One region of the Aminobacter sp. NyZ550 genome, then DNA from elsewhere that is predicted to be linked to it. Evidence: riboswitches for the same ligand, from Rfam matches in the RefSeq annotation. Region 1 holds a riboswitch; the other holds the start of a gene.
The links. Region 1 has a riboswitch for cobalamin ahead of bluB (5,6-dimethylbenzimidazole synthase). Riboswitches for the same ligand answer to the same signal wherever they lie in the genome.

Region 1 (3,487 bases):
TCGAATGCGGATTCCAGCTTTAACGGAAAGTCGGCCGTTCTGTCCGAGACGACCCTCAGGCTGAACGCCGCGTCCGATTGGGAGAGCCATTCGGCGACCATCGACGCCTATGGCAACTACCGAAAATCCATCTCCGGCCAGGAGGTCAAGGATCTCAGCGGCGGCATCGACGGGCGGCTGCAGCTCGATCTCGCCGACGACATGCGCGCATTGGCGCGGCTCGGCTACAGCATGCGCCCGGAATCGACGTCGTCGCCCGTGGTCATCTCCGGCACCGCCGAGCGGCCGACCCTGCACACGCTGAACGGCGCGCTGGGTGTCGAAAAGGCCGTCGGCAAGTTCCGCTTCGGAGTGACCGGCGAAGCTGTCGACGAAAGCTACAGCGACGCCGAACTGACCGACGGCACCACGCTCTCACAGAAGGACCGCGACTCCAGACTCTATACCGGCAAGGTCCGCGTCGGCTACGAGGTCTCACCGGCGTTGACGCCCTTTGGCGAGGTCGAATTCGGCCGCCGGGTCTATGACCTGCGCTTCGACACCGCCGGTTTCGAGCGCTCGTCCAAGCGTACCGGCGCCCGCGCCGGCGTCGAGATCGACATGGGCGAAAAATTCGGCGGCGAGATTTCGGCCGGCTGGATTTCGGAGGATTTCGACGACGACCGGCTGAAGACGGTTTCCGCCGCGACGATTGCCGCTGATCTCAGATGGTCGCCGATGCGCGGCACGATCGTCGGCCTGACCGGCGAAACCCTGGTCGAAGGTTCGACCACTGCCGGCGACAGCGGTTCGGTGCTCTACAACGGCCGCCTCAGCGTCGAACGGCAGATCCGTTCCAACCTGACTGCATTCCTCGCCGGCGGCGTCGGCTACCGCGACTATGCCAGCTCGAACGACCACGAGCTGAGGCTCAGCGCCGAAGCGGGCCTGACCTGGTGGCTCAACCGCTACGCCGGCCTGACCGGCAAGCTGCGCCATGAGACCTTCGACAGCACCTTGCCGTTCCGCGACGCCAAGACCAACAGCGTCTTCGTCGGGTTGAAAATCCAGCGCTAACCTGCTTGGGGCAAACCGCCGATCGCGGCGGCTGCGGCCCTCAAGGCCGTCTCCCCCTGCCCCGCATAGACCTCGCTCATGATCAGCTCGGCAAGCGGCAGACGGCATCCCCAGCCATGGCGCTCGAGATCGGGCTTGTCGGCGAATTCGCTGACGTGGCCGACGCAGAGATAGGCCACCGGCACGACGTGATCGGGAATGCCTAGCAACTGCTTCAGCGCCTCGCGATCGAGGATGCTGACCCAGCCGACGCCTATGCCCTCGGCACGCGCGGCGAGCCAGAAATTCTGAACTGCGCAGACGGTGCTGAAGAGGTCCATCTCGGGATTGTGCCATCGCCCGAGCGGAGAGTTTGCCGAACGGCTGCGGTCGCAGGTGATGACCAGGTTGAGCGGGCTTTCGCAGATGCCTTCGAGCTTGAGCTTGCGGTACAGCTGCCGCCGCTCCTCGGCGATCTCAGGCAGTTCCTGCTGCCGCGCCGCAAAGAACAGGTCGCGGACCCGCTCGCGTCGTTCGCGATCTCTGATGACGATGAAGTTCCACGGCTGCATGAAGCCGACCGACGGCGCGTGATGGGCAGCCAGCAGCAGCCGCGCCAGCACATCGTCGTCGATCGGATCAGGCAGAAAATGGCTGCGAACGTCGCGGCGCGTGAAGATGGCGCGGTAAACGGCATCCTGTGCGGCGATATCGAAACAGCCTGAAACGGCCTTCAACTGGTCAGCAAGCATCGCATATCCCCTGGCGAGCATGTCGGTTCCCTCCGCCTGACCATGCGGAGGTCGATGTCTGCCGGGCCGGTCTTCTGGCTCGAGTTCAACCCGTCTGCGGCGCCTTCCCGTTGGATGAACAGTGGCCTCTGCCGATACGGTCCCTCTTACAGCGTTGGGCACGCCACGGATTTGCACCGTGTTCCCGATTCTCCCGCATCGCTGCGGGCACCTGGCAGGGTATTTCTAGCGGCAGCAGCGGCCGAAAGCCATCGCACCGTGCGTCCAAGCCTGACGCACAGGCGACATGTGGCTTATTTGCCCAGCTTGATCTCGCCGAGCAGCCCTTCGATGACGCCGGCCATGCTCCTGCTGAGATCGGAGCGCGACAAGGCAAAGGCAACGTTGGCTTCGACGAAACCTTCCGGCGAGCCGCAGTCGAAGGTGCGGCCGCGATAATGATAGCCGTAGAACGACTGCATCTTCTCGAGCTTGAGCATGGCGTCGGTCAGCTGGATCTCGTCGCCGGCGCCACGCTCCTGGCTTGCCAGGATCTTGAAAATCTCCGGCTGCAGAATGTAGCGGCCATTGATGAACAGGTTCGAGGGTGCCGTGCCCTGCTTGGGCTTTTCCACCATGCCCTCGATCTCGAAGCCGGTGTGAACCGACTTGCCCTTGCCGACGATGCCGTATTTGTGCGCCTCGGCCGGGTCGCATTCCTGGACGGCGATGATGTTGTTGCCGGTCTCGGCATAGAGCTCGACCATCTCGCGCATGCAGCTCTTTTCCGACTGCATGATCATGTCGGGCAACAGCAGCGCGAAGGGCTCGTCGCCGACCAGCTCGCGCGCACACCACACTGCGTGGCCAAGGCCGAGCGGTACCTGCTGTCGCGTGAACGAGGTCTGGCCCGGGGCCGGCTGCAACCGCTGCAGGCGCTCCAGTTGCTCGGTCTTGCCGCGCTGGGCCAGCGTATCATAAAGTTCGAACTGGACGTCGAAATGGTCTTCGATGACCGCCTTGTTGCGGCCCGTGACAAAGATGAAATGTTCGATGCCCGCTTCGCGCGCCTCGTCGACCACGTACTGGATCACAGGGCGATCGACCACAGTCAGCATTTCCTTGGGGATAGACTTGGTGGCAGGCAGAAAACGCGTGCCAAGGCCCGCGACCGGAAAAACTGCCTTGCGAACTCTTTTCATTGCGTGGTCGTCCGATAGAGGGATGTATCGGACGCCAACTTTGCCACGCCCGAATTGATGAATACTGAATGCGTTCACATATTCGGCGACAGCGGGCAAGACCATTGATCACGCGATCTTGATTGTCCGAACAGCTAGGTGGACAATCCCTCAACCCGCTTTTCGTTCCCCAACGGGTCTATGGTAAACTGATTGATAACCGGCATCGGCGATGAATCGTGTTTCTGATCTCTCCAAGGAGGAAAGAATGCCCCTTCGCAAGACCGCCAAAGGCCTCCTGAGCGCCGCTGCCCTTTCGCTGGCATTGATGCTTCCGGCCGGCCCGGCGGCCGCCGAAGCCGGTTTCCAGCGCTGGGTGGCGAGCTTCCGCTCCGTCGCCGCAGACAACGGGATTTCCGGTTCGACCTATGACCGCGCCTTTCGTGGCGTGACCTCGGCCGACCCCGAAGTACTTGAAAAGGCCCGCTTTCAGCCCGAATTCACCGCGCCCGTCTGGGACTATTTCGACAATCGCGTCCA
Region 2 (3,487 bases), 800 kb from region 1:
ATCCTCGTCGTGGCTTTCGCCCGGCAAGAGCGCCAGCGCGATGCCTTTTTCGCGCGCCATCGCGGCAAGCTGGTCGCAGCCGTAGCGCCACCAGTCGTGGCCGCCGAGAATGCGGACAAGGATGACCTTGGCGTGGCTGGCGACGCTGTCGATCCAGAGATCGACCGACATCGGATGGCGGAGGTCGCGCAGGCTTGCGAGCCGCATCGATGGCAAGTTGTCCGCATCCGCCTTCCAGGCGCCGGCGAGGCCGGCTAGATCGCTGTCGGTGAAGGACAGCGCCACCACATCCGCAGGCTTCTGCCTGAGGTCGACAGGCTCGATCAGGTCATCGAGCGAGGCGGAGGTGGTGGTGAGGATGTGCATCCCGGCTGTCCGGTTCAGCCGACTAGGATACGCTCGATGGCCGGGCGGTCGAGACCCTTGAGGCCGATCACGACCAGGCGCGAGCGGCGGTCGTCCTCTGCGGTCCAGGCACGGTCATAATAGTGGTTGACGCGCGGTCCGACGGCCTGCACGAGCAGCCGCATCGGCTTGCCGCCGACGTCGACGAAGCCCTTTACACGCAACACGTTCTCTTCTTCGGCGGCGGTGGCGACGCGTTTCGCCAGTTCGTCCGGGTTGGCGATCGACGGGATCTCGATGACGAAGGTATCGAAGTCGTCATGCTCGTGGTCGAACGCCCCGTCGTGATGGGTCTTGCGGTTTTCGATGTCGTCCTCGACGGCGAGGCCGAGGCCGAGCAGCACCGACGGATCGACCTTGCCATGCGCCGACGGCACGATCTTGACGGCGCGTGCCAGGTGCTCGCGCACGATGGCGGTGGCGCGGGCGTGGCCGGCTTCGTCGAGCAGGTCGCTCTTGGACAGGATGATGAGATCGGCGCAGGCGACCTGATCCTCGAACACTTCCTCGACCGGGTCGTCGTGGTCGAGCGAATCGTCCGCACTGCGCTGGGCGGCGAGCGCTTCCATGTCGGAGGCAACTTTACCTGCGGCCAGCGCAGGACCGTCGACCACGGCGATGACGCCGTCGACCGTCACGCGGCTCTTGACCGTTGGCCACTGGAAGGCCTGGACCAGCGGCTTGGGCAGCGCCAGGCCCGAGGTCTCGATCAGGATGTGGTCAACCCTCGGTGTAAGCGACAGGATTTGGTCGAGGGCAGGGACAAAGTCGTCGGCGACGGTGCAGCAGATGCAGCCATTGGCCAGTTCGACGATGTTTTCCTCCGGGCAGGTATCGACGCCGCAGCCCTTGAGAATCTCGCCGTCGATGCCGACATCGCCGAACTCGTTGACGATGATGGCGAGGCGCTTGCCCTTGGAGTTCTCGAGGATGTTGCGCAGCAGCGTGGTCTTGCCGGCGCCGAGAAAGCCGGTGACGACGGTGCAGGGAACGCGTTCGAGGGAGGCGGTCATGTATCTTCCTTGATGAGAGCAAGTGGTGGGATGCGCGCGACGAGGCCGCGCTTGAGGCTATCGGGACGGCCGCGCCAGGGGATCAGGCCGTCGGTCGAGGTGGCGAAGAGTCTTGCGCCGGCGACGAGATCGTCGCCCGACATGGTGTTGAGATCGCCGAAGACGTAGCTCCACGCGCCGTCGCGGATCAGGGCGGCGCTAAGGCGGCGCTTGCAGTTGCCCAGGCACTCGACGCTGCGCACGGCGATCTCGCCATTGGCGGCGAGGCGGGCGTGCTCGGCAAGCTGGGCGCCGGCGCGTGGATGGGCGTCGGACCCGGTTTCGTCGCGGCAGGATGAGCAGACGAGGATGGTCACGTCGCATGGGCGCGCGTCGGCTGCATCGCAGGATGCGTCGGCTGATGCGACCGGAAGGTTGTCGTCGAAATCCAAATCCAGGCTCCTTGCCCGGGGCACCCGCCAGGCGATCGGATCAATGTCTGCGACGGCAGGTCTCCTGGCTTGCGGATCGTCGCCTTCGCTCGCCTTCCCGGGAAAATCCCAGTGGTCTTCGAGCTTGGCTCTTCGCTCACAGTTGCGGGGACAGCCGCGGATTTGACGCCACCGGCGCGCACCGCATTCCCTCTTAGCCTTCGCCGTTGCGGGCGAAGGACCGTCTGTGGGCGATTTAGGCTTTCGCGAGGGGTGGAGTCAACGAGGCGGAGCGACCCGCAATGTCGCTCAGGCCGGGTCCGAGATCGCCCGCGGGCGTCACCTCGATGCTTTCGAGGCCGAGCCAGTCGCGCATCTGCTGGAGTTCTTCGTAAAGTTCGGCTGCGGTTTCCGGTGGCGCACAGGGCTCTGCATAGGCGGCGTGGACGCGCAGGATACCCGCCGGTCGGTCGGCCTTCAGGTCGATGCGGGCGACGATGCGCTCGCCCAGAAGGAAGGGCAGGACGTAGTAGCCGTACTGGCGCTTCTCAGCCGGGGTGTAGATTTCGATGCGGTAGCGGAAGTCGAACAATTGCTCGGCACGGGTGCGCTCGAAGACGAGCGGATCGAAGGGCGCAAGCAGGGCGCGTGCCTGGATCTTGCGCGGAATGCGCGCATCGGCGTGGAGATAGGCCTGCCGGTCCCAGCCTTCGACGCGGACGGGAATCAGTTCGCCGGTCTCGACCAGCTCTTCGAGCCGGCCTTTCATGTCGGCTGGCGACAGGCGGAAATAGTCGCGCAGGCAGATGCCGGTGGCGATGCCATGGGCGCGGGCGGAGATTCGCAAGAGATCGCGATGCGCATCCTCGGTCTGGGGAGCTGGACGGTCGTATATGCCGGCCGGGAGCACGCGCTCAGGCAGATCGTAGAGGCGTTCGAAGCCACGCCGCGAATGGGTGGTGATGCGGCCGGCCCAGAACAGCCATTCGAAGGCATGCTTTTCCTGGCTCCAGCCCCACCAGCCGCCGGAACCCTTGGCGCCCTCGATGTCGGAAGCGGCGATCGGACCGCGGTCGACCACCTGGCGAAAGATCTCTTCTATATAGGGCCTGTTGGCACGGCCGAACTTGGCAAGCCCGCCATACATCCCGTCCTCGGCCCGCGCCATGCGCCAGCGCAACAACGGAAAGGTCTCCAGCGGCAGCAGCGACGCTTCATGCGCCCAGTATTCGAACAGCATGCGCTTCTTTGGAGCCATGGCGTCGTCGAGCAGGGCCATGGGGTAGGAGCCTAGTCGCGAATAGAGCGGCATGTAGTGGGCGCGCACGACGGCGCTGACCGAGTCGATCTGCAGCAGGCCGGTGCGGTCGAGCACGCGCTGCAGGTGACGCCGCGTGATCGCGCCGGTGGGGCGCGGGTCGGCAAATCCCTGGGCCGCCAATGCGATGCGGCGGGCCGTGGCGAGTGAGAGTTTTTCCTTCATTGCGGCAAGCTATCGCAGTCTCTTGAGGAGTGACGCAAGGGCACGAGAATCGACCTTTGCTGCAAATGCTAGCAGAACTTGGGTTCCGGTCTTGTCAGGAGCGTAAACTTGAGTAAAAAACGAAGGAAATCAAAGGGGAGCCACACGCGCAGGATTTTGGGCCAGCAGTGTGCTTT

Region 2: it holds a riboswitch for cobalamin, as region 1 does, so the genes downstream of both, N7E70_RS13795 (DUF1636 family protein) here and bluB (5,6-dimethylbenzimidazole synthase) in region 1, are expected to answer to the same signal.

What each region holds. Positions count from the first base shown of each region.
Region 1 is NZ_CP114190.1:2,009,011-2,012,497, reverse strand. Features, by position in the region: gene N7E70_RS09935 (outer membrane beta-barrel protein) at 1-1,056, shown strand, start outside; gene bluB (5,6-dimethylbenzimidazole synthase) at 1,053-1,808, opposite strand; cobalamin riboswitch at 1,835-2,017, opposite strand; gene galU (UTP--glucose-1-phosphate uridylyltransferase GalU) at 2,081-2,968, opposite strand; gene N7E70_RS09920 (lytic murein transglycosylase) at 3,216-3,487, shown strand, end outside.
Region 2 is NZ_CP114190.1:2,810,819-2,814,305, forward strand. Features, by position in the region: gene cobN (cobaltochelatase subunit CobN) at 1-366, opposite strand, end outside; gene cobW (cobalamin biosynthesis protein CobW) at 381-1,418, opposite strand; gene N7E70_RS13795 (DUF1636 family protein) at 1,415-1,849, opposite strand; cobalamin riboswitch at 1,887-2,089, opposite strand; gene N7E70_RS13800 (winged helix-turn-helix domain-containing protein) at 2,085-3,311, opposite strand.